2 linked regions of the Actinacidiphila yeochonensis CN732 genome follow. The protein of the gene in region 1 interacts with the protein of each later gene in a pairwise test. Links are inferred from orthologs where the notes say so. Each region holds a gene or a part of one and is shown on either strand. Other genes may lie near its edges.

Region 1 (4,281 bases):
CGGCGCCCCGTAGAGGCTGACACGGGCCTGGGCGTCGATCGCGACGACCACGACGACCAGCGCGAGGAACGCCAGCGCCGCCCACGACGCGGCCGCGCCGCCGGGCGCGGTGAACCACGCCGCCGCGGCCCGCCCGGCCCGCACCGCGGCCCGGTAGCGGATGTGGGCGACCAGGATGACGCCCCAGGTCCAGACGGCGGCCACCGTGGCGAAGGCGGTGATGTAGGTGAACGCGCCCGCCGGATCGACGTAGTTGACCCAGACCCCGACACCCATCGCGGCCACCGAGGCGAGGGTGCCGCGCGCCGGGGTGCGGCGGGCCGACAGCTTGGTGAACGCCCGCGGGCCCTGCCCGTTCACGCCGAGGTCGCGCAGCATCCGGCCGGTGGAGTACATCCCGGAGTTGCACGAGGACAGCGCCGCCGACAGCACGACGAGGTTGACCACGCCGGCCCCCAGCGGGATGCCGATCCGGGCGAACGCGGCCACGAACGGGCTGGTGCCGGGCTGGAACGCCGTCCACGGCACCACGCACAGGATCACGGCCAGGGAGCCGACGTAGAACAGCCCGATCCGCCACGGCAGGGTGTTGATGGCCCGGGGCAGGGTGCGGCGCGGGTCGCGGGCCTCGCCGGCGGTGACGCCGACCAACTCGACCGCCAGGTACGCGAAGGTGACCATCTGGAGCGTCAGCAGCGCCTGGCCCACCCCGTGCGGGAAGAAGCCGCCCTCGCGCCACAGGTGCCCGACGGAGGCGGTGCTCCCGGCCGAGGAGACGCCCAGCAGCAGCACGGCCAGGCCCACCAGGATCATCCCGACGATCGCGGTGACCTTGACCGTGGAGAGCCAGAACTCGACCTCGCCGAAGACCCCGACCGAGAGGAAGTTCACCGCCAGCAGCAGCACCAGGAAGCCCAGCGCCGCCGCCCACCGCGGCACCTGCGGCCACCAGTAGGCGAGGTACGCGGCGGCCGCCGTCACCTCGGCCATGCCGGTGACCACCCACATCAGCCAGTACGTCCAGCCGGTGACGTAGCCGGCGAACGGCCCCAGGAACTCCCGGGCGTAGTCGGCGAAGGAGCCCGGGGCGGGCCGGTAGGCCAGCAGCTCGCCCAGCGCCCGCATGATGCAGAAGACGGCCGCGCCGGCCAGCGCGTACATCGCCAGCAGGCCGGGGCCGGCCTGGTGGATGGCACCGCCGGCGCCGAGGAAGAGGCCGGTGCCGATGGCGCCGCCGATGGCGATCATCTGCACCTGCCGGGCCCCCAGCCCCCGGGAGTAGCCCCCGCCCGCTCCGCGGCCGTTCTCCACCCCGGCCGCCGGGCCGGCCGTGGTCCCGGCCTCTGCGCCGTCCGCGGTCCCGTCCGCCGTGCCGTCCGTTATCTCCGCCATGGCCGATCCGTACCACCGCCGTCCGGGCGGCGCGCCGGGCCGGGAGCGGCGAACCCCGGACGGCCCACAGCGGGCCCGTACCGGACCGGCGGGCCCGGCGCGGACCGGCGGGTCCGGAAAGGGGCGGCGGGTCCGGGCTCGCGGAGAGACGGGGCCGTTCGGCTCACGGGGTGATCAGCTCGTGAGCCGAACACCTCATGAGCCGATCAGCCGCCGATCAGCCCATCAGCCCATCAGCGTCTCGACCAGCGTCTCCTGGAGGCCGCCCAGCCACAGGTACGCCATGACCAGCGGCTTGCGCGGGTCGCTGTCGGGCAGGTGGAAGAGCTCGCTGCCCTCGTCGTCGCTGACCTCCAGCCGGGTGCCGAGGGTCAGCCGCAGGTCGTTGAGGGCGCCGAGCCAGTGCCGGGAGTCCTCCGGGGTGAGGGTGAGGCGGGGGCCGCCGGAGTCGAGCACCCGGATCATCGACAGGGCGTCCTCGCGCTTGCGGGCGCGCAGGTCGTTCTCGGTGAACCGGCGGAACTCCGAGGCGTCCTCGGAGTCCTCGTAGGCGTCGGGGAAGAGCCGGGCGAGCGCCGGGTCGTCCGGGGGCTTGCTGGGGCCCTCGGCGAAGAGCTGGGCGAGCGGGTCGTCGTCGGCGCCCGCGGCGTCGCCGGGGCCGACCAGCTCCAGCAGCTGCACCGCGAGGCTGCGCAGGATGGAGATCTCGACCTCGTCGAGGGTGATCGCCGCGCCGCCGCCGGGGGCGGACTCGAAGACGCCGGCGCGGTTACGTCGGCGCGCCATCAGCGGTCCTGCGACAGCGTCGCCCACAGGCCGTAGCCGTGCATCGCCTGCACGTCCCGTTCCATCTCCTCGCGGGAGCCGCTGGAGACCACCGCCCGGCCCTTGTAGTGCACGTCCTTCATCAGTTTGGTGGCCTTGCCCTTCGAGTAGCCGAAGTACGTCTGGAAGACGTACGTCACGTAGCTCATCAGGTTGACGGGGTCGTTGTGCACGAGGGTCACCCATGGCACGTCGGGCTCGGGGACCGCGTACGGCGCCCGGCTGGGCTCCGTGCGCTCGATCTCGGGGGCCGCGGGGGCTCCCAGGACCGGGGCTGATGGGGCTGCCCCGGCGGCGGCGGGCCGCCGCGGGAGGAGGGTGGGAGACGGGTGGGCACTCACACTCCCATGCTGCCGCTGTCCGGGGGCGTCGCACAAACGGGCGTGTGAGAGGACCCACACGCCGTACCCCGGCAGGGATCTCGTCACACTGACGCAAACGGGGGTAGCATCGCGGCATGAGCGCAGCAGACCTGGCACTGCCGGTGGACGTGCCGTCCACGGCCCTGTTCACCGACCGTTACGAGTTCACCATGCTCCAGGCGGCACTGCGCAGCGGTGCCGCGCACCGCCGGTCGGTCTTCGAGGCGTTCACCCGCCGCCTGCCCGAGGGACGCCGCTACGGAGTGGTGGCCGGGACCGGCCGGGTGCTGGACGCGGTGGAGAACTTCCGGTTCGACGACCGCCTGCTCGCCTTCCTCGACCGCGAGCGGGTGGTGGACGCGGCGACGCTGAAGTGGCTCGCGGGCTTCCGCTTCACCGGCGACATCTGGGGCTACCCCGAGGGCGAGGTGTACTTCCCCGGCTCGCCGCTGCTGCGGGTGGAGGGCAGCTTCGCGGAGGCGGTGCTGCTGGAGACGGTGGTGCTGTCGATCCTCAACCACGACTCGGCGATCGCCGCGGCGGCCTCTCGGATGGCGGTGGCGGCCGGCGGCCGGCCGCTGATGGAGATGGGCGCCCGGCGCACCCACGAGCTGGCCGCGGTGGCCGCCGCCCGGGCCGCGTACGTGGGCGGCTTCGCCTCCTCCTCCAACCTCGCGGCCGGCTTCCGCTACGGTCTGCCCACCATCGGCACCAGCGCGCACGCGTTCACCCTGCTGCACGACACCGAGCGGGACGCGTTCACCGCGCAGGTGGAGTCGCTGGGCCGCGGCACGACGCTGCTGGTGGACACCTACGACCTGACGGCCGCGGTCCGCACGGCGGTGGAGGTGGCCGGGCCGGAGCTGGGCGCGGTGCGGATCGACTCCGGCGACCTGCTGCTGCTCGCCCACCGGGTGCGCCAGCAGCTGGACGACCTGGGCGCCCGGGACACGAAGATCGTCGTCACCTCGGACCTCGACGAGTACGCCATCGCCTCGCTGGCCGCGGCGCCGGTGGACGCGTACGGGGTGGGCACCTCGCTGGTGACCGGCAGCGGCAACCCGACGTGCTCGATGGTCTACAAGCTGGTGGCGCGCTCGTCCGGCTCGTCCGCGCCGGAGGCCGAGCTGGTGCCGGTGGCGAAGAAGGCGCTGGGCGGCAAGACGAGCGTGGGCGGCCGCAAGTGGGCCGCGCGCCGGCTGGACGCGGACGGGGTCGCCGAGGCCGAGGTCGTCGGCAGCGGGCCGGTGCCGGAGGAGCTGCGCGACCGGCAGCTGCTGGTGCCGCTGGTGCGGCGGGGCGAGGTCGTCGGCCGCGAGCCCCTCGACGCGGCCCGTGCCCGGCACATCGCCGCGCGCGGCGGCCTCCCCCTCTCGGCGACCCAGCTCTCCCGTGGCGAGGCCGTCATCCCCACGGAAATGGCCTGACCTCTCCCCCGGGCGGCCCCGGGGCCACGGGGGTCGCCGGGGGCGCCGGGGGTCCACGGGTCGCCCGAGGTCCCCGGCGGTTTCCCCGGGAGGCCCCACACCCTTTCGGGGCTGTTCGCGCCGCTCCCGAAGGGGCACGGGAACAGTGCGAACAGCCGCCACCGCCCCGGCGGGCGGCCGACGACACCCACACCCGCGGCGGGAAGCCGCGCCAGACCCACCCGGGAGGGTGACGCGCCCCAGGTTCCGGGCCGGAGGCCGATTCCGTACCCTCG
Region 2 (2,700 bases), on another replicon or contig:
TGGACGCGGCGCTCGGCGGGCGGCGGCTGCTGCGCACGGACCTGCGGGTGCCGGGACTCTCGACGGTGGATCTGTCGGGGCGGACGCTGCTGGAGGTGGCCTCCCGCGGCAAGCACCTGCTGCTTCGGGTGGAGAGCGGCGTGACGCTCCACTGCCACCTGGGGATGGAGGGGTCGTGGCACCTCTACGGCCCTCGGGAGCGTTGGCGCGGCGGGCCCGGCCACGAGGTCCGGGCGGTGCTGGAAGGGCAGGAGCGAACGGCGGTCGGCTACCGCCTGCCGGTGCTGGAGCTGCTGCCCACCGCTGAGGAGGAGACCGTTGTGGGCCACCTCGGGCCGGATCTCCTGGGCTCCGACTGGGACGCCGCCCAGGCGGTGCGGAATCTGGCGGCGCGCCCTGACCGCCCGCTCGGGGAGGCGCTGCTGGACCAGCGCACCCTGGCCGGTGTGGGCAACGTCTACGTCTCCGAGCTGTGCTTCCTGCGCGGGGTCACACCGTGGACTCCGTTCGGACGGGTGCCCGCACCCGGGAGGCTCGTGGCGCTGGCGCACCGGCTGCTGCTGGCGAACCGTACCCGGCCGGGGCATGTGACCACCGGTGACACCCGCCGGGGTCGCGCCCACTGGGTGTACGGGCGGGAGCATCAGCCGTGCCTGCGCTGCGGCACACCGGTCCGACGCGGTGTCCACGGTCCGCCGGACCAGAACCGGGTGGCCTACTGGTGCCCGCGCTGCCAGGCCGGTCCAAGCCCTTCGGATCCAGCCTCTTCGGATCCGGCCTCTTCAAGCCCCGCATCCCCGAGCCGCACACCTCCAGGTCCGGCGCCTTCAAGCCCGGGCCCCTCGCCTCAGGGACCGGGCGCCGGCTCCTGAGGCCGCCGCCCGCCTCCTGCCGCCGGGCCGGACGGCCGGCGCGCGTGTACCGGTATCAGCCCGAGGCTCCAGCCCGCCGCCACCGCTCCCTGCCAGGGGTGGGCCGCCGCGTGCAGCCCGTGGCGCAGCGTCAGGGCCGCCCACAGAGCCCCGCCCGCCAGGACGAGTACCGGCCGGGCGGCCGGACGGAGCGGAGCGCCGGACCGTCCGGGCCCGGACGTCCCCGCGTCCCGTACGCCCGTGTCGGTCGTGGACGGTCCGCCGGTGTCCCCCGGGCCCGGGCCGGCCGACCGCCGACGGCGGCCGGTCGCGGTGCCGCGCCGCCCGCGGCCGGATATGCCGCAGGCGGCGCGGCACCGGGACCTTCGCGTTCCAGAGGCGCGCACGGCCCCTCAGACGTTCTCGGCCTGGAACATCCAGTGGAACTTCTCCAGGTCCGCGGTGATGCCGATGAGGATGTCCTGGGACACCGGGTCCGGCTTGTCGGTCACCGCGATGCGTTCACGCATCCGTGCGATGACGGCGTCGAGCGCGTTGACCATGACGCTGACGACGTCGCCGTCCTTGACCCAGCCGTCCGTCACGGGGTCGATGCCGCTGGTCTTGGCGACGGTGGCGGCACGGCCGTCAGGGGTGACCCCGATCGCGGAGGCGCGCTCGGCCACGGTGTCGGAGGCGGCACGGGCGCTGTCCACCACCTCGTCGAGCTGGAGATGGATGGAGCGGAAGCGGGGGCCGATGACGTTCCAGTGCACCTGCTTGGCCAGCAGCGACAGGTCGATGAGGTCCACCAGGCTGCCCTGGAGGGCGTCACCGACGGTCTTGCGCTCCTGCTGGGGAAGAGGGCTCTTCACAACGGACATGCGCGGTTCTCCTCGCGGGTCGACACCACCGGACCTTTTTGTCCCATGCTGACTTCCTCCGCCTACCCTGCCTCGCCGCCTTACACATGGCAAAAGACAGGCACCCGGTCGGCGACCGGCACAGGATCCCCACGGGTCCGCGGCGCCCTCTCCGGGGCCTCACGGCCGGCCGCCCGCGCTCCACTCCCCCGCCCGCAGCTCCCTCCACCCGCGTCCGGCCCGGACGGCCCGTGCGCCGCCCCGAGGCAAGGCGTCCGGCCCCGGCAACGCGAAAGCCCCGCCGGGTTCGCCCGGCAGGGCTCTGACGCGTTCCGCGCGACCGCTCGGCGGTGTGCCGGACGACCCGTGGGCACTCAGGCGGCGACCACGTCCACGGCCTCGGCCGACTTCTTGGGCGCCTTGATGGTGATGCGCTCGTCCGGGGTGGACGGCACCGCGGTGACGGAGGTGACGGGCCCCAGCAGGGGTCGCATCGGCGCGGCCGCGGTCTCGTCCGCCGCCGACTGTGCCAGCTCGGCGAGGGAGAGGTCGTCGCTGACCTCGCGCATCACCTCGGACATCGGGACGTCCAGAGCGTCGCAGATCGCCGAGAGCAGCTCGGACGACGCCTCCTTCTGCCCTCGCTCGACCTCGGACAGGTATCCGAGCGAGACCCGGGCGGAGGAGGAGACCTCACGCAGGGTGCGGCCCTGGCGCTGGCGCTGCCGACGCAGCACGTCACCCAGCAGGCGACGGAGCAGGATCATCGGTGGCTCCCTCCTCGGACCGCGTAACCGCATCCCTCTCGCCCCACCGTACCGCCTCGGGCACCGGCCGTGCGGGGAGCGAAGACGTGTTCACTCAGGGCTGCAAACATCCCATCCCCCCGTGTTCTTCCCCATCCCAGCGCCCCTGATTCGTCCTGGGGCGGGTTTGCCGCCTTGCCGCGGCCGTGCCCGCACTTCGGCTGAGGCGCGGCTACGGGG

What was found. Proteins that work in one complex are often made in the same cells at the same time.
Region 2: the proteins of clpS (region 1) and BS72_RS25290 interact in binary tests that used the Escherichia coli proteins (3 or more experiments, as listed by UniProt). The link is inferred for Actinacidiphila yeochonensis CN732 from one-to-one orthologs.

The regions. Positions count from the first base shown.
Region 1 is NZ_JQNR01000003.1:1,159,227-1,163,507, forward strand. The notes cover bases 831-3,677. They hold clpS (ATP-dependent Clp protease adapter ClpS), read right to left. Parts: upstream 2,484-3,677; coding sequence 2,178-2,483; downstream 831-2,177. Other genes in these bases: BS72_RS06425 (DUF2017 domain-containing protein), read right to left, coding at 1,618-2,178; BS72_RS06435 (nicotinate phosphoribosyltransferase), read left to right, coding at 2,675-3,677. Outside these bases: more of BS72_RS06435, read left to right, coding at 3,678-4,006. UniProt on the Escherichia coli protein: Involved in the modulation of the specificity of the ClpAP-mediated ATP-dependent protein degradation.
Region 2 is NZ_JQNR01000005.1:3,198,708-3,201,407, reverse strand. It holds BS72_RS25290 (Dps family protein), read right to left. Parts: upstream 1,736-2,700; coding sequence 1,265-1,735; downstream 1-1,264. Other genes in the region: BS72_RS25280 (CinA family protein), read right to left, coding at 2,693-2,700; BS72_RS25285 (helix-turn-helix domain-containing protein), read right to left, coding at 2,089-2,481; BS72_RS25295 (Fpg/Nei family DNA glycosylase), read left to right, coding at 1-872.